Regions from separate parts of the Staphylococcus haemolyticus genome, predicted to be linked through region 1. Evidence: predicted binding sites of a transcription regulator. Region 1 holds the regulator's gene; each other region holds the start of a gene.

The links. Region 1 encodes Rex, which represses fermentation and respiration genes when NADH is low (regulators of the CRP and FNR family bind a similar motif). Its sites were predicted from a motif close to TTGTGAAATATTTCACAA; they were not measured.
Positions count from the first base shown of each region.
Region 2: the regulator Rex is predicted to act here: its motif matches at 2,613-2,630, upstream of EQ029_RS01670 (anaerobic C4-dicarboxylate transporter family protein).
Region 3: the regulator Rex is predicted to act here: its motif matches at 3,329-3,346, upstream of nirB (nitrite reductase large subunit NirB).

Region 1 is NZ_CP035291.1:926,331-933,738, forward strand. It holds gene abc-f (ribosomal protection-like ABC-F family protein) at 1-514, opposite strand, end outside; gene EQ029_RS04405 (redox-sensing transcriptional repressor Rex) at 755-1,393, shown strand; gene EQ029_RS04410 (YeeE/YedE family protein) at 1,589-2,686, shown strand; gene EQ029_RS04415 (sulfurtransferase TusA family protein) at 2,706-2,930, shown strand; gene EQ029_RS04420 (ammonium transporter) at 3,052-4,296, shown strand; gene EQ029_RS04425 (LacI family DNA-binding transcriptional regulator) at 4,396-5,355, shown strand; gene EQ029_RS04430 (glycoside hydrolase family 32 protein) at 5,440-6,924, shown strand; gene EQ029_RS04435 (carbohydrate kinase family protein) at 6,928-7,408, shown strand, end outside.
Region 2 is NZ_CP035291.1:375,608-383,015, forward strand. It holds gene EQ029_RS01655 (CitMHS family transporter) at 1-690, shown strand, start outside; gene EQ029_RS01660 (CHAP domain-containing protein) at 1,210-1,989, shown strand; gene EQ029_RS01665 (hypothetical protein) at 2,171-2,437, shown strand; gene EQ029_RS01670 (anaerobic C4-dicarboxylate transporter family protein) at 2,661-3,953, shown strand; gene EQ029_RS01675 (BCCT family transporter) at 4,317-5,942, shown strand; gene cudC (choline uptake/conversion transcriptional regulator CudC) at 6,002-6,556, opposite strand; gene betB (betaine-aldehyde dehydrogenase) at 6,821-7,408, shown strand, end outside.
Region 3 is NZ_CP035291.1:602,456-609,863, reverse strand. It holds gene cobA (uroporphyrinogen-III C-methyltransferase) at 1-485, opposite strand, end outside; gene nirD (nitrite reductase small subunit NirD) at 476-790, opposite strand; gene nirB (nitrite reductase large subunit NirB) at 794-3,205, opposite strand; gene EQ029_RS02735 (sirohydrochlorin chelatase) at 3,440-4,156, opposite strand; gene EQ029_RS02730 (formate/nitrite transporter family protein) at 4,348-5,169, opposite strand; gene EQ029_RS02725 (hypothetical protein) at 5,311-5,493, opposite strand; gene EQ029_RS02720 (SRPBCC family protein) at 5,554-6,033, opposite strand; gene EQ029_RS02715 (YceI family protein) at 6,183-6,698, opposite strand; gene adcA (zinc ABC transporter substrate-binding lipoprotein AdcA) at 6,836-7,408, opposite strand, start outside.

The sequences.
Region 1 (7,408 bases):
TTTGACCACCACTGAAATCATTGATAGGTTTATCGAAATCATCTTCATTGAAATTTAAACCATGTAGAACAGTTTTGATTTTACTTTCATACTGATAACCATCAAGTTGTTCGAATTGATTAGTTAAAGATTCATAGCGTTCCATATGTTGTTGATATTCTTCGGAATAGTAGTTAGATGCATGATCAGCTAGCCAATTCGTTTCTTCTCTAATTAGAAGTTCCATTTTTTTTAAATGTTCAAACGGTTTTGACATTTCTTCGAAGACTGAAGCAGATGAATTAAGTGTCATTTGCTGTGTTAAATAACCCATACGTAAATTTTTGATTTTTGATATATGACCGCTATCATAGTCTTCAACACCGGCAATGATTTTCATTAAAGTCGATTTACCAGCACCGTTTCTGCCTACGACACCAATTCGTTCGCCTGTTTTTACTTCGAAATTCACACGCGTGAAAATATCTTCGCCATCAAATGATTTCGAAATATCGTTTAATTGCAAGAGTATCATTCAGGTTTCACCTTTCTATTTATAAGTTTATTACTCGAAATTAGATTGTATATTACTCTATATTTTACCGTATTACTTAGTTTCTTGAAACTAAGTTATTTATTTTTAAAATATGTTAGGGTATAATATTCCAGTATTCATAATAGGACATAACGACATTTTTAAATTTAAAACGTATAGCACTCAAAATAGTTTGGATACATAGATTATAAAATTCAAACATAAAGGGGGGCATTTTAAATGGCTCATAATAAATCTAAAATTCCACGGGCAACTTTGAAGCGATTACCTTTATATTACAGATTCGTTAACACACTCAAGTCAAAAGGCATTGATAGGGTTAATTCTAAGGCTATTAGTGAGGCACTCAATATTGAATCAGCAACCATCCGAAGAGATTTCTCTTATTTTGGAGAATTAGGCAAAAAAGGCTACGGTTACAATATAGATAGTCTATTAGAATTCTTTAAAACAGCATTAAGTGATAGTGATAATATACACATAGCTTTAGTAGGTGTTGGTAATTTAGGTCGAGCACTTTTGACATATAACTTTTCAATTCATGATGAAATGACAATAACTGAGGCTTTTGATATAGATGAACAGATTGTCGGAACAGAGATTGGTGATGTATCTGTGCATCATATGAACGATTTGAAGAAAGTACTCAATGCTCAAAATATCAATGTTGTAATATTAACTACACCAGAGGAAGCAGCACAACGCGTTGCAAATCAGTTGGTTGAAGCTGATATTCAGGGTATACTAAATTTCACACCAGCTAGAATAGAAGTACCTAATACCGTACAAGTGCATCATATTGACTTGGGCATAGAATTGCAATCATTGCTATTCTTTATGAAAAACTATTCTAATTAATTTTTATATTTATATTCTTGCATCCTTCTTTATAAGAGGGGTGTTTTTAATTTGCGTTTAACATTCATTAATTTCATTTAGTTTTTAAAACATCATATTATTAAAATCAAAAGCGTTTAATTTTAAGATGTTGCAAAATTTAGTACAATTGATTATAACACCTTAGTAAAACAATCGGGAAAGGATGAATTGATAGTGATATGGATGATCATTAGTGGTCTTATAGTAGGTATATTATTAGGGTTTGTGATGCAACGTACACGCTTCTGTTTAGCTGGTGGCTTCAGAGATATGTACGTTCAAAAAAATAATAAAATGTTTTATGCCTTATTAGTTGCTATTACTGTCCAAAGTATTGGACTACTTATTTTAACTGGATTAAATGTTATATCTATCCCAGATAGTACATTTCCAATTATAGGTACAATTATTGGTGCTTTTATATTTGGAATCGGTATTGTATTAGCAGGAGGATGTGCTACAGGTACATGGTATCGAGCTGGTGAAGGTTTGATTGGCAGTTGGGTAGCGCTCGTACTATATGCTGTAACTGCTGCTATTACTAAAACTGGTATATTACTTCCAGTAATGTCATGGATTAATAAACCTACAAACATTAATGCAAATATGTCTCAGACTACCGGTATTCCTATGTGGGTGTTTACGTTAGTATTAACAATTATAACTATCATTTTTGTAACTAAAACATTACGTAAACCAAAACCCAAATTTGCAGTTCCAAAGCTTAAACAAAAATATAGTGGCTTGAGACACTATTTATTTGAAAAACGATACCATCCATTTGTAGCTGGTATTGCAGTAGGATTAATTGCTTTGATAGCTTGGCCAATGAGTATTTCTACTGGAAGAGATTACGGCTTAGGCATTACCACACCTTCAGCAAATTTAATTACTTTTTTAATAACAGGTGATACTAAGCTAATTGATTGGGGAGTTTTATTAATTTTAGGTATATTCTTAGGTTCTTATATTGCTGCTAAAGGATCACGTGAATTTAAATGGCGATTACCTGATAAAAAGACCATTCGCAATAGTGCTATTGGTGGTATTTGTATGGGATTTGGTGCTTCAGTAGCTGGAGGATGTTCAATTGGAAATGGTTTAGTAGAAACTGCTATCATGTCTTGGAAAGGATGGATAGCACTTGGTTCTATGATTTTAGGTGTATGGTTTATGAGTTACTTTATATTTATAAGACCAATGAAAAAATTAGAAAAACAAACATCTAAGTCTCAAGCAACAACAGCGACAAAACAAGTACAAACAACTTAATTAATTTGGAGGTAATACAATGTTATATGAATTAGGTACTGTAGGTATGGTTTGTCCATTCCCATTGATAGAAGCGCAAAAGAAAATGCAAACACTAGATAATGGTGATGAACTTAAAATTGATTTTGATTGCACACAAGCAACAGAAGCTATTCCTAATTGGGCAGCTGAGCAAGGTTATCCAGTTACGAATTATGAACAATTAGACGATGCTTCATGGACAATTACAATTCAGAAAGCTTAAAACAAAATAGGCATGCAAAATGTCTTTGTTATATTATGTAACATATTGTGTCATTTTATCTTACACATTTTTGCTATTTCAATTTAGTATCATTATGATATTTTTAAAGGAAGTGGTAATTATGAAGATGGATGACACAATTTTTTTATTTCTTTGCACTTTACTTGTATGGATTATGACACCAGGTCTTAGCTTGTTTTACGGTGGTCTAGTTCAATCAAAGAATGTTTTGAATACAGTAATGCAAAGTATGGCAGCAATGGTTATCGTGACTTTCACATGGGTTGTATTAGGATTTTCATTAAGTTTTGGAACGGGAAATGCTTTGATAGGAAATTTCGATTTAATTGGACTACAGCATGTCGGATTTGCAGTTAATGATCAATTAAGTCCACATATTCCATTTGCATTATTTATGCTATTCCAAATGATGTTTTGTACAATTGCAGTTTCAATACTTTCAGGTTCAATCGCTGAACGTATGAAATTCTTTCCATTTATTATCTTTATCTTTTTATGGGTGATTTTAATATATAGTCCAGTTGCACATTGGGTGTGGGGCGGAGGTTGGATTCAACAACTTGGTGCCCTTGATTATGCAGGTGGTACAGTTGTACATATCACATCTGGACTCTCAGGACTTATTTTAGCTATCATGATAGGTAATGGTAAAAAAATTGAAAAAATACAGCCACATAATCTTTTAATCACTTTAATTGGCGGTATTTTAGTATGGATAGGTTGGTATGGCTTTAACACAGGTAGTGCTTATACTTTAAATGATGTCGCATTAACATCATTTGTAAATACGATTATTGCTGCAAGTGGTGGTGCTTTTAGCTGGTTAGTAGTTGAGTACTGTATTACTAAGAAATTAAGTTTACTTGGGTTGTTATCAGGCGTGTTAGCAGGGTTAGTCGCTATTACACCGGCAGCAGGCTACGTTAGTTATTTCAGTGCTTTTATTATTTCATTTGCAGGTGGAATCGTTTGTTATCTTGTTATTAATGTAATCAAAGTGAAGTATAAATATAACGATACACTTGATGCATTTGGTATCCATGGCGCTGGAGGCATTGTTGGTGCTATTCTTACCGGTGTTTTTCAATCACAACATGTTAATAATGATGTATCAAATGGTTTAATTTATACAGGAGATGTACACTCTGTCTTAATTCAAATACTAGCTGTAATCGTGGTATTGTGTTATACCATTGTTTTAACATGGATTATAGGAAAAATTTTACAGAAAATAATGCCTATCGCTACTACGGAAGAAGAAGATAAAGCAGGTTTAGATCAACTTGTTCATGGTGAGAAAGCCTATTTTTATGGAGAACTAAACAAATTAAATAAGAGATATTGATAATATTATTAGTCTAATACATATTAAAAAGTTACTTTGAGAGATTATTTCTGTGATAAAATAATTCTTAAATGAAAACTAATTTAGGTGATTAATCTAATGAAAAATATATCAGATATCGCAAATTTAGCGGGAGTATCTAAAAGCACGGTCTCCCGCTTTTTAAATGGTGGCTCAGTAAGCCCCCAAACTAAAGAAAAATTAAGTCGAATTATTGAAGAACATGATTATCAGCCAAATCAGTTTGCTCAAAGTTTAAGAGCTAAGCATACGAATCTAATTGGTGCTATCATTCCAAGGATGAATTCACATGCGGTTGATGAAACTGTGAAAGGAATTGTATCTGTATGCCATCAACATCAATATCAATTATTACTTAACTATACTGGTTTAGATATACGTGCTGAAATAGAGGCCTTGGAGACATTTTCAAGAAGTAAAGTGGATGGCATCATATTAATGGCTACTACTTTGACTGATGAACACTTGGAAGTAATTGAAAAATTAAATGTACCGGTAATTCTAGTTGGACAATCCTATCCCAATTTACATAGTATAATTCATGATGATTATCAAGCAGGTTTTATAGTAGGGGAACAGATAGGGAGTAAAAAGCATAAAAACGTTGTATTCTTTGGTGTAAGTGAGGAGGACGTTGCTGTAGGCGTCAAACGTAAACAAGGTATTATTGATGGTTTAAAAAAATACGATGTTTATCCTGAAATTTATTTAACTTCTTTTAAATATGAAGAGGCAAAAAATGATGTTTCTGAGAAGTTAAAAAATGCTAGTGGTATCGATGCGTTAATTGGAGCAACAGATCCTATTGCATTAGCAATTCATAAATTTTATTCTCAACAAAACAATGCTACTGGAAATTATCAAATTTTTGGATTTGGGGGAGACCCAATGACACAACTTGTTACACCCGCTATTACGACAGTTAAATTCAATTATTTTAAAGCTGGCACGTATGCTATGAACCAATTGAATGAATTAATTTTTTCTAAAAATGCAGTATCTAAAACTGTCATTCCTGTTGAAATAGAGAATTTTTAAAAATATTTAAAACTATGGAACCGATACCATAATCAATGATAAAATTATATTAAATTTAGATTTAAATTATTTTGGAGGAATAATATGGCTGAATGGTCAAGAGAAGAACGTTATCGTTGTATTGAAGACGTTGATAAAAAGTACTTAGAAATTCTCAAGCAACAAGTTAAAGCGTCAAGATTTCGTCAAACATTTCATATTCAACCTGAAACTGGTTTGCTAAATGATCCTAATGGATTAATTTATCATAATGGCAAATATTATATTTCACATCAATGGTTCCCATTAGGAGCAGTGCATGGATTGAAATATTGGTTTAATTATACTAGTGATGATTTAGTGACGTTTGAACCACAAGATACCTTAATTAAACCCGATACATATTATGATAGCCATGGTGTTTACAGTGGTAGTGCTTTTGAGCATAATGGAGATTTATATTACATGTATACAGGCAATCATCGTGATGAACAATGGAATCGATATGCTAGTCAGATGATCGCTAAAGTTCAAAATAACGGAGCGATTACTAAATTTGATGCACCCGTAATTCCTTCACAACCTGAAGGGTACACAAGTCATTTTAGAGATCCTAAAGTATTTGAATTAAATAATGAATATTATGCGATTATAGGTGCTCAAACAAACGAGGAACTTGGTTGTTGCCTAATTTATAAAACGAATGATAAGCAACTAAATCAATGGTCATATTGTGGAGAAATTGATACTAAATTAAAAAACTTTGGTTATATGTGGGAATGTCCCGATTATTTTAAATTAGATTCTAAGGATATCTTACTTTTCAGCCCTCAAGGAATAAAACCACAAGGGGATCAGTTTAGAAATATATATCAATCAGGCTATTTAATTGGGGATTTAAATTTTGATTCATTATCCTTTGATCATAGTGAATTTGTAGAACTGGATAATGGTTTTGATTTTTACGCACCCCAAACTTTTTTAGATGAAAATGGCAATCGAGTTTTAATAGGTTGGATGGGCTTACCAGAAATAAATTATCCTACTGATGAAGAAGGATGGGCACATTGTTTAACGATACCTAGAGTACTATCAATAGAGAATGATCAATTACGACAACGCCCGTTTAAAGGTCTTGAACGATTACGTAAAAATAAAGAAACGGCATTAGGTTATGCAAATAAATTTAACCGAAAATTACATCCATATGAAGGCAAACAATATGAACTAATTATTGACGTTATTGAAAATGATGCTTCAAAAATTTATTTTGAATTACGTACCTCAAAGCAAAATAACACCAAAATTATATATAATACAGGGGATCAAAAAATTACATTAGATCGCTCAGAAAGTGGATTATTGCCTGAAAATGTTCAAGATTTAACGAGAAGTACCGTATTGGATTCTCCTCTTACACGTTTGCAAATATTTGTTGATACATCTAGTATTGAAATATTCTGTAATGATGGGGAACGTGTTTTAACATCAAGAATATTTCCAAATGAAAATGCTACAGGTATAGAAACTTCAACAGAGACTGGACAAGTATATTTAAAATTCACTAAATATGAACTTAAGGATGAGTAAAAAATGAGAAAGTTATATGGGATAGGTGAAGCATTAATAGATTTTATTCCAAATGTTAAGAACTCTGAACTTAAAGATGTTGAACAGTTTAGTAGGCAGGTTGGAGGTGCACCAGCTAATGTTGTGAGTGTAGCTCGTAAAATGGGTGCCTCCACTGAAATGGTCACTCAATTAGGTAATGATGCATTTGGAGACATTATCGTAGAAACTTTAAAAAATATTGGTGTAGGTACTCAATTTATAAAGCGAACAGATGAAGCTAATACTGCACTAGCATTTGTGAGTTTAAAAGAAGATGGGCAAAGAGATTTTTCATTTTATCGTAAACCCTCAGCTGATATGCTTTATAAAGCTGAATATCTAAATGAAATTACAATCAATCCAAACGATGTATTACATTTCTGTTCTGTTGATTTAGTTGAAAGTAATATGAAAGAAGCTCACAAAGCTATGGTAAATAAATTTAAGTCAGCAAATGCAACCA
Region 2 (7,408 bases), 550 kb from region 1:
ATTCATCGACTTGTGAAAAATTACGAACGAGATCAAGACATTAAGTTTCCTGTAAGAGGACGCGCGTTCAAACATGGTTGGGTAATTTGGGCCAATGTACTATTGACGATTATCGTTTTAGTTATGATGTTAGCTAACGTTGCCCCGCCTGAATTTGCTTTTATGATTGGTGTTGCAATTGCATTAGTGATTAACTTCCCAAATGTGGATGAGCAAATGAACCGTCTTAAGGCACATGCACCAAATGCATTAATGATGGCCGCAGTTATTATAGCAGCAGGTATGTTCTTAGGTGTTTTAGAAGAAACAGGTATGTTAAAGTCAATTGCTTTAAATTTCATTAAGATCATTCCTGATGCCGTTGGACCATATTTACATATCATTGTCGGTTTCTTTGGCGTTCCACTTGATTTACTTACAAGTACAGATGCGTATTATTTCGCGTTACTTCCTATAGTAGAACAAACTGCAAGTCAATTTGGTATTAATCCAGTTTCAACAGCATATTCAATGGTAATCGGTAATATTGTAGGAACATTTGTAAGCCCGTTCTCTCCTGCACTATGGTTAGCTATTGGTCTCGCTGAGGCAAACATGGGTACATATATTAAATATGCATTCTTTTGGATCTGGGGATTTGCGATTGTGCTACTGGGCATAGCAGTATTAATAGGTACAGTTACAATCTAAATGACTCGATATAGTACGTTGTTAAAAGATCTAAATTGAATAATTAAACTCATATTCCTTCTTATAAGCATGTCGCTGATGTCTTATAAGGGGGATTCGATTTTTATCATTATTATTATAAAAAATACTTTCAAAATATCCTCGCCAAACTTTGAAAACGCTTCATACTTCCCACTTTACATGAAATAAAACATCTTTAAAATTATCAGATATTTTACAAGTCGAGTATATACACTGTTGATTAATATAGTATAAGCACTGTCATAGAAGTGTTTTTATAATTGTAATATAAGTCTATGTTTATTACATGCAAAGTAAAATTATTATGATTCATTTACAAACCCTTAACATTCCACACAAACCCTTGTGTGTCTGTTAGAGTATGTCTTGTCGTTATTTAACGAGGAAAAAATTTCTTAAAACTATTTTGAATCAAATTGATTTGAAATTTCTAATATGTCAATTGCAGGTAGCCACGAGAAAAAATAAGCTTTAAACATTCTAGGAGGATATTTTATTATGAAAAAGATCGCTACAGCTACAATCGCAACAGCAGGTATTGCAACATTCGGATTAGCACATCAAGATGCAGACGCAGCGGAAATTAATAATGGATATAACCCTAATGACCCATATTCATATAGTTACACTTACACAATTGACCAACAAGGTAATTATCATTATGAATGGCAAGGTAACTGGAGCCCATCTCAAGCTCAACAAGGTGGTCAACAAAACACTGGCAACCAAGCAGTAAACAATACTCAATCAAACAATAACTATAGCTATAATTACAATAACAATCAATCAAACCAAAGCACTCAATCATACACAGCAAACAATAATGCTGGCGGTGGTTTAGGTGCTAGTTATTCAACTTCAGATCGTAACGTTAAAGTCACAACTCAAAACGCACCAACTACACAATCAACTAGTTCAAGTTCTAGTAGCGAAGCATTAGCTGGTAAATCAAGTGGAGGTTCAAACCTTTACACTGCAGGTCAATGTACGTATTATGTATATGACAAAGTAGGCGGTAAAATTGGTAGCACTTGGGGTAATGCAAATAACTGGGCAACTGCAGCAGCTGCAGATGGCTACACAGTTAATAACACACCTAAAGCAGGTGCAGTAATGCAAACATCTCAAGGTGCATACGGTCACGTTGCATACGTTGAAAGTGTAAACGATGATGGTTCAGTTAAAGTTTCAGAAATGAACTATAATGGTGGACCTGGTGTCGTTTCATCACGTACAATCTCAGCTAGCCAAGCTGGTTCATACAACTACATTTCATAATTTGAAATAACTTTTAACCACGATTCCTTATCATGCGGAGTCGTGGTTTTTTCTTTTGAGAAAAGACTGTGACAAGATAGGTCTTCGTGTGATTGAAGCCCAAGCATAAAGGGAAACATAATAAAAAGAAAAAGAATACTTAAAGAATATTATGTTTAATTGTGAAGGAGGGTGAGTAGAGATGACGTTTGATGTAATTAAGTGGATTATATTAGCTCTAATTGCTATTGTAACTATTGCGATTATTTGTGGCCTCATTTGGGGTTCATTATTAGAAGAACGAGCATATGATAAACGCTCTAAAAAAGAAAAACGAAAAGAAACTGAGAAAAATTTAGAAATGGCAAAAGGTCATACTGATGATAAAGGTGTAGATGGTGACTATGAAGAGGCACCAACTAAAGAAGGAACGCTTAAAGATGAGCATATAAATCATCGTGAGAAATAATGATTATAAAACCCTTGGAAGATGCTATATCAAGCATACTTTCAAGGTTTTTTAAATTGAAATTGATGAGAAATAAATTGAATAGTAAGGTTGAATGTTCACATTTTATTTACATTTAATATCTCAATTTTTCTTCAATTCTATACTTTTAGCATCTGCAAGTGATAAACTATGTATGTTAAAAAAATCACAATAATTTTCAGAAAAGTTAGGAGCTTTCATCATGCTACTGTTTGTAGTAGAAATCATCATAATGATACTGGCTATTATATTAGGGCTTCGCACAGCTGGTGCATTAGGGTGTGGTATCTTCGCCATTGTGGCACAACTCATTATGATTTTTGGTTTTCAGTTGCCTCCAGGTTCAGCGCCTGTCACTGCAGTTTTAATCATTTTATCTATTGGTATCGCAGGTGGTACTTTACAAGCTACGGGAGGAATAGACTATTTAGTCTTTCTTGCTTCTAAAATTATCGAGCGTTTCCCGAAATCCATTATTTTTATCGCACCAATGATTGTCTTTCTGTTTGTATTTGGTGTAGGTACCGCAAATATTGCTTTATCTTTAGAACCTATTATTGCTAAGACTGCTGTTAGAGCAAATATCCAACCTAAACGACCACTCACCGCATCTGTTTTGACTGCAAATTTAGCCTTATTATGTAGTCCTGCAGCATCGGCAACAGCTTATATCATATCAGTAATGGCTGGTTATCATATATCAATGGGACAATATTTAAGTATTGTATTACCTACAGCGATTATTACGATGCTAATGTTGAGTGTCTTTTGTACATTTGTTGGTCGTAAGACAACGGTCACTGCAAGTGAAATTGCACATACGCCTGAAGTGCCAGTCAAACAATCATTTACAACGAAAACCAAATTAGGCGTAGTTGGATTTTTATTATGTGTTGCAGGTATATTAACTTTTGGTATTTTTCCAAATTTAATGCCTTCATTTAATGTTGATGGTGAACAAGTTAAAGTAACTATGACGGAAATCGTCCAATTCTTTATGTATTTGAGTGTTGCAATTAATTTATTAATGATGAAGATTAACACGAGTGATATATTGTCATCTAATATTGCGCAATCAGCTATTGGTGCACTCTTTGCAGTACTTGGCCCAGGTTGGTTAGGTGCTACTGTATTTAATGCACCGCAAAATTTAAAAATTATACAAGACGATATTGGACAAACAATTCAATCTATACCTTGGCTAGTCATTGTCTTAGTTGCCATAGTGGCAATGATCGTTATCTCGCAAACTGCAACAGCCTCCATTATGGTGCCGATTGTCATGAGTATGGGTATTCCACCAATGTATTTCATTGCAATGGTCCAAACGCTTAATGTCAATTTCGTCATTCCAGCACAGCCAACATTATTATTTGCAGTTAATCTAGATGAGACCGGACGCACGCGTGCAACAAGTTTTATTATTCCAGGTTTCTTTGCGATTGGTGTATCAATCGTGGTTGGATTCTTAATTAAATTTTTATTGGGATTATAGATTATAAGACCACTAATTTTGGGCAAATGCTCAAAGTTTAGTGGTCTTTTCTTTTGAAAATGAACAGGTATTTTAAAAGAATTCAAATAAATATAAATTCATAATAACAGTATTATTATGCAAAATTAATACAATATAAAATTTGTTAAATACGTTAAGTTTAAATTTAACACTGTTGTTATGGCGATTTTTAAAGCTTTAAAATATGTCTGAAATATATATTTATTCAATAAATAGGAAAGTATAATTTGAATGTAATTTGCATTTTTATTTAATTTTAGATATCGTCAATATGTGAATAAACCGTGACAAGAAAGTGGTTTTTAATTTTTATCGAAACAACAATTTTGAGGAGGAACATAATTGAAACGAGAAAAAATTATGGATTGGCCGACTTTTATAGGGACGGTAATCGTATTACTTGTAGCTGTTACACCGATGATGGTATTCCCTAAAGCCAGTGAAAAAGTAATTACCGATATCAATAGCGCAATTTCCAATTCAATTGGAACTGTGTATTTATTTATGGGATTAATCATTCTATTCTTTGTACTATATATTGCATTCGGTCGTTATGGCAATGTAACACTTGGAAAGGCAACTGATAGACCAGAATTCAATAACTTTAGTTGGGCGTCTATGCTCTTCTGTGCAGGTATTGGATCGGATATTTTATATTGGGGTGTCATTGAGTGGGCATTCTATTATCAAGTACCACCGAATGGTGCAAAAGGGATGTCAGATGAAGCACTTACATATGCAACGCAATATGGGATGTTCCATTGGGGACCAATCGCATGGGCAATCTATGTGTTGCCAGCATTACCCATTGGTTATTTAGTATTCGTTAAGAAACAACCAATTTACAAAATCAGTCAAGCATGTCGTCCAGTTTTAAAGGGACAAACGGATAAATTTTTAGGTAAATTAGTGGATATATTATTTATTTTTGGTTTACTAGGAGGTGCAGCAACATCACTCGCACTTGGCGTGCCAATGATTTCTGCTGGTATAGAGAAACTTACAGGCATCGATGGAGAGAATATGGTTGTGCGTTCAATCATCTTATTAACAATCACAGTGGTGTTCGCAGTCAGTTCTTATTCTGGTTTGAAAAAAGGAATTCAAAAATTAAGTGATGTTAACGTATGGCTATCATTCTTATTATTAGGATTTGTGTTTATTGTTGGGCCTACTGTATTTATTATGGAAACAACGATTACAAGTTTTGGTAATATGCTGAGAGATTTCTTCCATATGGCCACTTGGATGGAACCTTTTGGTGGGATTAAAGGACGTAAAGAAACGAATTTTCCACAAGACTGGACAATATTCTATTGGTCATGGTGGTTAGTATATGCACCGTTTATCGGTCTGTTCATCGCACGTATTTCAAAAGGACGTCGTCTTAAAGAAGTCATTCTAGGTACTATTATTTATGGTACATTAGGCTGTCTATTGTTCTTTGGTATATTTGGTAACTATGCTGTGTATTTACAAATTACTGGTGAATTTAATGTTATTAACTTTTTAAATTCACACGGTACTGAAGCAACGATTATTCAAGTAATGCATCAATTACCATTTTCATCATTAATTGTTGTATTGTTCTTGATTTCTGCATTCTTATTCTTAGCAACAACATTTGATTCAGGTTCATATATTTTAGCTGCTGCATCTCAGAAAAAAGTTATTGGAGAGCCATTAAAGGCTAACCGTTTATTCTGGGCATTTGCGTTGTGTCTATTACCATTCTCTCTTATGTTAGTTGGTGGTGAACGTGCGCTAGAAGTATTAAAAACAGCATCCATACTGGCGAGTGTACCGTTGATTGTCATATTTATTTTTATGATGATATCGTTTATTATTACGCTTAATAGAGATCGGATTAAACTGGAGACAAGAGCGGATAAACATAAAGAAATTGAGAGACGTTCAATACGTATTGTGCAAGTTAAAGAAAAATCAGATGATGATGATAACTTATAAATAAAAAAGAGCTAGCAGATTCTTCAAAGTTTTACACTTTAGAAAATCTGCTAGCTTTTTTAAATATCTTCTTTTTCTGGAATTGGGTAATGTTCGAATATCTGTCCACTTTCAATGGCATTACTTAAGTTTTCTAACCATTTACAATATTGCTTAGTGTGATCTAATTGAGCTTGGATTTTATCGACTTCTGCTTTAGCATGATCGTCTAAGTCAGCATTTTTTAATGTTTCGTCTAACAGTAATTGTGCCTTTTCGACCGCTTCTAAATTAGTATCAACTTCACGTTCCCACTTTTGTGTAAAGAAATTTCGGAAAAAATGGAAGAAGTTTTTTTCGGCGATAAAATGTTGTTTTCTGCTACCACGCGTAAATTGTTGTTTTACGATGTCGAATTCTTGTAATTTCTTGACGCCAGCACTCATGCTAGGTTTGCTCATTTGTAAATGCTCACGCATCTCATCAAGCGTCATGCTTCCTTCGAAGACCATTGTGCCGTATAAATTACCAACGCTACGATTCGTACCGTACAAATCCATCGTTTCACCGATTGAGTTAATTACAAGGTCTTTTGCTTCTTCAATTTTTTGATCATAATTCGTTGAACGTGCCATAGTGCACCTCCATTGTTACTTAGTAATTTTTCAAAAGAGAAATAAACGTTGATGTTCATTTTTCGATTCTAAATCATTATAAAGTGTTTGATGAAAAGTTTCAAAATCGCATATTCATTATTAGCACTTTTGATACTAAAATTTCAAGTTTATGTAAAAAAAATGTGCAGATATGTGTCGTTTGCAAGACTGTGGAAAGTGTGATAATCTAGTTTTGTAAAATTCGTTAAATAAAAATTTAACAAACTTAACGGAGGTAGTTTGATGGAACTTGTAGAGAAATTGTCTAATCGTCAATATATCGATGGTGAATGGGTAGAAAGTTCAAATAAAAATACAAGAGATATTATTAATCCTTATAACCAAGAAGTTATCTTTACGGTTGCAGAAGGTACTGCTGAAGATGCAGAAAGAGCAATACTTGCAGCACGTCGCGCATTTGAAGATGCCGAGTGGTCACTAGAAACAAGTGAAGTCAGAGGTAAAAAAGTAAGAGCAATTGCGGATAAAATAACAGAAAACCGTGATGAATTAGCCAAATTAGAAACTTTAGATACTGGTAAAACGTTAGAAGAATCATATGCGGATATGGATGATATAGCTAATGTATTTACTTATTTTGCAGGTTTAGCAGATAAAGATGGTGGTGAAATGATAAATTCACCAATTCCTAACACTGAGAGTAAAGTAGTTAAAGAACCTGTAGGTGTAGTTACTCAAATCACACCTTGGAACTATCCATTACTTCAAGCCTCATGGAAGATCGCACCAGCATTAGCAACCGGATGTTCACTCGTTATGAAACCAAGTGAAATTACGCCATTAACTACCATTCGTGTATTCGAATTAATG
Region 3 (7,408 bases), 320 kb from region 1:
CGTATATCTGTTTCTTGATTGATTGAATCTTTGAAATGGCCTGTTGAGAAAGTCACACTAGGCGCTACTGATCTCATTGTTAACCCTAAATCCATTGTTGCAACAGCTGCACTTGCTGAAGTTACACCAGGAACAATTTCATATTCAATACCATAGTCTTTTAAAGTATTGACTTCTTCAGTAACACGACCAAATATTGCTGGATCGCCACCTTTGAGACGAATGACTGTTTGGTACTTTTTAGCCGCTTCAACGATTTTTAAATTAATTTCGTCTTGTTGTATATGTTTAGCGTAAGGCTTTTTACCTACATCAATGAATTCCGCATCAGCGGGTGCATATTGAAGTATGAGTGGGTTTACTAAACGATCATATAGAATAACTTCAGCTTTCTTAATACATCGTTCTGCTTTTTTCGTTAAAAGATTAGGATTACCAGGTCCAGCACCTATCAAGTAAACCTTTGATTTTTCATCTACAGACATACATAAACGTCTCCATCGATGACTTCAACTTGATATGTTTCAACACATCCAGTATCAGGTTCTTGTACCTCGCCACTTCTCAAATCAACCTTTTGATCATGTAGAGGGCAATAAACGTAATCGCCACTTACTGTTCCTTCTGATAATGGCCCTTGTTTGTGAGGACAAATATTATTAATTGCATGAATGTCTCCACTTTCAGTTAAGAAAATGCCAATTTCTTTACCATCAACAATCACTTTTTTTCCAATCAATGGTGTTAATTCTTCTAATGTCGTTACTTTAACTTTTTCCATAGATTTCATATGTTACACCCTCTCAACTTCAAAGATTTTTCGAGCTTCTTTATCTTCAACGATTGCTTCCCAAGGTTCGCCATGTCCATCAATCGCTTTTTTAGCATCCATAATTCTATCGAATAATTCTTTTTGACGTTCAGGATCCAGTAGTACTTCTTTAACATTTTCAAAGCCTAAACGATTTAACCATGGTGCAGTTCTTTCTGCATAAATGCCTGTTTCACGATAATACTGCATTAACGCACCACATAATTGAATAACTTCATCTTCAGTTTCAACGGTAGTTAATAATTTACCAACTGTAACATCTGTACCTCCATTACCACCGATGTAAATTTGATAACCGTTTTCTACTGAGATAACACCGAAATCTTTAACTCCTGATTCAACGCAACTACGTGGACAACCAGATACACCCATTTTAAATTTATGTGGTGTGTCAATGTATTCGAATGTTTTTTCTAAGCGAATACCTAAGCGTGTAGTGTATTGAGTACCGAATCGACAGAATTCTTTACCTACACAACTTTTAACTGAACGTGTTTTCTTACCATATGCTGAAGCTGAACGCATACCTAAATCTTCCCATACTTTAGGTAATTCTTCTTTCTTCAATCCATATAAACCTACACGTTGAGAGCCTGTTACTTTAACTAATGGTACATTGTATTTTTTTGCAACTTCACCTAATCTTATTAATTGGTCAGCATCTGTTACGCCTCCACGCATTTGTGGAATAACAGAGAATGTACCATCATTTTGAATGTTTGCATGATAACGTTCATTTGCGAAGCGTGATTCTTTTTCATCTTGATGGTCATGTGGATATACCATATTTAAATAGTAGTTTATTGCTGGACGACATTTTGGACAGCCATTTTTATCTTTAAAGTCTAGTACGTGACGTACTTCTTTTGATGTTTTTAGTCCTTTAGCTCTTATTTGCGTAACAATTTGATCACGTGTTAAATCAGTACAAGCACAAATTCCGGTAGGTTTCGCTGCTACAAAGTCATCACCTAATGTGCATTGTAATAACTCGCCAATTTGTCCTTTACATTTACCACATGAATTACCCGCTTTAGTTGCTTTCGTTACTTCTTCCACTGAAGTTAATCCTTTAGTCGTAATCGCATTAACAATCGTACCTTTATCTACACCGTTACAACCACAAATCGTTTCATCATCTGGCATATCAGCGATAGAAGTTACCGCTTCTTCTCCACCTTTGTACAATAATGATACTAATGTATAGTCTTCTAATGATTCATGTTTTTTCATCATATTATAGAATCTTGAGCCATCATCTGTATCACCATATAATACTGCTCCGACAACTTGACCATCACTCAAATAGACTTTTTTATAAATATTATCGACACTGTTGAAAATTTCAATACCATGGACATTTTCATTTTCAACAATTTGTCCCGCACTATATAAATCACAACCAGACACTTTTAATGAAGTGAAAGTTGTAGAACCTTTGTACCCTTCTGTTTCTTTTCCAGTTAGGTAGTCAGCTAACACTTTACCTTGTTCATAGAGCGGTGCGACTAAGCCATATACTTTGCCGTCATGCTCTGAACATTCGCCAACCGCATAAATATTAGGGTCTGATGTTTGTAAATAATCATTTACAACGATACCTCTATTTACTTCTAGACCTGCATCACGTGCTACTTGAGTAAATGGACGGATACCGACTGCCATGACAACTAAGTCTGTTTCGATTATTCTTCCATCTGCCAATTTAATCGCTTCTACATCATCTTTACCAATAATTTCTTTAGAGTTCGCTTGTAACTCGATATTCATACCTTGACGTTCTAAATCTGCTTTAAGCATGCCTCCAGCTTTACGGTCTAACTGCATTTCCATAAGCCATTCTGCTAAGTGTAATACAGTTACTTCCATACCTTGATCCATTAAACCACGTGCACATTCAAGTCCTAATAATCCGCCACCAATAACGACAGCTTTCTTTTTCGTTTTAGCGATTTCAATCATGCGTTCAGTATCTTCGATTGTTCTCCAACCTATAACACTTGGTAAATCTGATCCAGGTATCGGTAATACGAATGCACTAGAGCCTGTTGCAAATATACAAATGTCATAATTCACTTCAACACCTTTTGATGTTGTTACTGTTTGTGCTGAACGATCAACCGTCTCTACTGGGTCGTTGACGATGAGCTGAATGTTGTTCTCTTCATACCATTCATATGGATTCATTATTGTTTCTTCTACAGTCATTTTCTTCTGTAATATATTTGATAACATTATTCTGTTATAGTTTGGATAAGGTTCTTTCCCAATAATTGTAATGTCAAATTGTGAATCTGAACGCTCTAGAATTTCTTCTATCGTTCTTAATCCCGCCATGCCGTTTCCAATCATCACTAATTTTTGTTTAGTCATAAAATATGCCCCTTTTATCACTTTAAATTTACTTATTTTCCATTTGCAATTTTTTGTTTTTTAAAATGTTTGATATTCAACATTTGTTTCTTCACTGCTATTCTATAACAGATTCCACTTCAAATGTGATGATTTTCACAAATTAATTAAAAATCGGGGAATTCCCTAATACGTTCAATAACTTGTCCAAATACAATAAAAAACTGAGACACATTGTGCCTCAGCTTATAAATCCTAATTAAATGTTAATTGCTTTAAACGTTCACTAATAATTCTCTTTAATATGTTATCGAAATTAATAGATGGTGTAATGTGAAGCGTACCCTGTATATCCATTTCTGAAATGAGTCGTTTTACTTTATTTACTAGTCGCCCATCATATAAAAACATTGGCACTACAATAAGTTCATCATATTCATTCGAAAGTTGATCCAAGTCATTTCTAAAAGTAATGTCACCATATAGCGTACGACAATAGATAGGTACAGGTTGATTCATTTTTTCACTAAATTCCTTTAACTCATCATGTGCTTTCGTATATGAGAAGCTACCATGTGCGATTAATACAATCGCATAATTAGAGGAGGTAGAAATTTCAACATCTTGAATACGTTTTTCAACTAAATCCACCATATAGTCATGCGTACCAAGCGGTTCACTAATTTCGTAACTTATTTCAGGATGATCTTTTTTGATATTTGATAAAATTTCAGGAACATCGACGATATAATGCATTGCCGAAAAGATCAAAAGAGGTACAACTTTAAATTGAGTTTCACCTTGCTTTATTAAGCGACCAATCGTTTTTTCAATACTCTTTTCTTCACTTTCAATAAACGCTAATTCATATTCATACGATTCATCACTTAATAAACGATCTAAGAATTCTCCCAACGCTTTATTTTGATCACCTTTTCTCATGCCATGTGCCACTAATATATTCGCAACCAATGGCTTCATCCCCTTTATATTAGACTTTATTACTTTTAAAATTTGGTCATTAAATGCTTTAATGTTGATTAAAATGATATGTTTTAATCATCATTTAGTCAACTTTTTCAATAATGTGGTTAAATTAATTCAATAAAAAAGGTTGTGCTATCTACTCATTTAACTTAGTGATAACACAACCCTATTATTGATTACTTAGCTTTCATACTATCACGTGAACCATTTAAATACGCATATACTAAACCAATAAATATACCACCACCGATATAGTTACCAATTAAAGCAAACACAATATTTTTAATAACACCTAACCATGATAGTGCATCTAAATTATAGAACACCATACCTGCGTATAAACCAGCATTGAAGACAACGTGTTCATAACCCATGAATACAAACACGACAACCCCTGCAGCAATAAAGAATGCTCTTGCCAGTCCTTCTTTAAATAACATAGACACGTATATACCAATATTAATAAAGAAATTACAGAAGATTGCTTTAACTAAAATATTTAACCAAGTTGATTCTACCGTTTTCATATGTACTGTCTTACTTAAGCTGGCAATCATTTCTGGCGTCATAATATGCGTCCCTTTCATTAAGAAGAATAATATGAATCCACCTATAATATTCCCAATAAAACAGAATAAGAAAATGAACAACATCTTATTAATAGTAATGGCTTTATAATACCAGCCTACCGTTAAATACATGAAATTACTAGTTAGTAATTCTGAATTCGTCAACACAATTAATACTAAAGCTAAACTAAATGCAATCGCACCTAACAAATTAACTAAACCTTCATTAGTGCCTGCAAATTGTGTTTTAATTGCCAACATAAATACCGTTACGATTGCTAATAAAAATCCTGACATGATTGCTTTCAATGCATATCTACCAGGCGTTTTTGTAGCCATAATTTCTTTCGTCTGTACCTGCCCGACAGCAGCTTCTACAATATCACGCGTTGCATGGGTGTCTTCAACCGTTTTATTGTTCTTCAACATATGTATGCCCCCTACATCCTTTCAAGTTATGTTTCAATTATATATTTTTTAAGAAAACATGAATAGCTTAAATTTTTTAGGTAAAAAAAGTGAGATAAAATCGTATCATGTAGACACGATTCTATCTCACTTAGTAATTTACTATTTATGTGCTTTAAGTCTTGATAAATAGCGTAAACCTGTAGCAAAAATGCCATAGCCTAGCGCTGTTCTTAAAACATATTTAATTGCACTATTATCAATTGCCTTTGAATTGAGTAGTACTGTAGGTATTAATGTACTAACTGAAAATAAAGCTAGTACTTTTAAATATCTTTCTTTCATATCATCAACCTCATTTCAACTACATTATAACTTAAATTTAGTTGAATTTTTTTGACATACTTATGACTTTTTTTGTTTCAATAATGAATCAAGTTGGTCTAATGTAGAATTCATTCCCGCTTCTACACCCATATCAAGTGCTTGTTGCGCCGCATTTTTTGTTGGAAAGATAGAAGTTGACGTTACAAGCGTGCGTTGCGCTGATTCTGAAGTGAAATCAATCAAAATTTGCATCCCAGGTAATGATGTATCTTTCTCACCTTGAGACGTAGCAAAGAAATCTAAGTATTCAATATGATTAGGTTTATCCACCTTTTTATATTCAGTCAATGTGTAACTTGTTTGTTCTGGCATTTCTATCGCAAAGAAGGCATCACCACCGGCTTCTGGATTAAAACGATAAACCTTTGTTTTACCTCCTTGAGGATGGAACCATTGTTCGAATAACGTCTCCGTAGTGTATGCCTCGAATACTTCATTTATTGGCGCCTCAAACGTTCTATTAAATATAATTTTATTATCTTTTAATTGAATTGACATTTAAATCCCCCTATCTATTTTTTAAATGCTCTCTCTGAATTTACCAGTTATTGATTTTAATTACAAAAATATAAAAGCTCCCTACAAAGCTTACATTCATTAATGTCTACTTTGTAGGAAGCCATATAAGTATTTTTAATAACTAGTGATTAGTCTTCAAGTGGAAATTCTAAATCAAATTCAACATTTAAGTCTTTTCCTAATAAGAAACCACCAGTTTCAAGTTGTTGGTTAAACGTAATACCATATTTTTCACGGTTAAGGCTACCAGTAATTACTAAACCAGCAGTGTTTTTACCGTTTAATGGATTTAAACTAGTACCTTTATAATCTAAATCAAAAGTTTCTTCATGTGTTTGATCTTTCATAGTTAAGTTACCAGTAACTGATTTATCATCTACGTTAGTAATTTCAAATTTAATTTCTGGGTAGTTTTCAGCGTCTAAGAAATCTGCGCTTTTAAGATGATTATCACGATCTGCTACTTTAGTATCAATTGAATTTGCTTTAACAGTAAAAGTACCTTGTAATGAACTTAAATCATTGAAATCACCTGAAATGTTAGCGTCAAATTCGTTAAAACGTCCTTTAACATTTGATACAACTAAGTGTTGAATAGAAAAGTTAACTCCTGAATGTGCTGGGTCTAAATTTAAGTTAGCCATGTGTACATACCTCCATTATTTAAATTATGAAACTACGTAGCTGAAAATCAGTACTATAGTTTGTATATTTATTATACTTAGTATAATAAATAGACTCAAATGGAATTACAAGTAAAAAGATTCAAATTTAAAATTTTTTAATGTGCTAACATTTCTTCTTTAATATCATCCTTATCTAGTGAGGCAGGATAATAAGTTGGCCAATGATCCATTTCTTTAAGTAATGAATCATTGTTATCACCCATAAAGATATGGAAATGTTCAGCTTTCTTAGGTGCGATATTGTGATCACTAAACTGAACGTACTTCGGTAATTGCTGTGTATCATCGTTTGTCAATTTAAAAATAAATCTAACTCCACGATTACCTTTCTTATAATCTAGGATTTTTTTACCAACATATTTATACGTTCCAGTAACCTTCTTCCCATTTTTTTCAAAAGTAATGTTGTCACCTTTAATATTTATGCTAGAAATGTCAGTTTTATAACCTTTCTCATAGTATGCTTTATACTCTTTTTCTGTCATAGCGCTATCTTCTTCTGATTTATGTTTCATTACATCATCTAAATCACCATTTTTTAAATAGGGATAAACTGATTGCCATTTACCTTCATAATCTGATAACGCACGATCTTTAACTTGATTATCTTTAAAATAGCCATCTGAAATAGCTTTGTCATGTTTATGTTCAGCTTTTTCGTCTTCTAC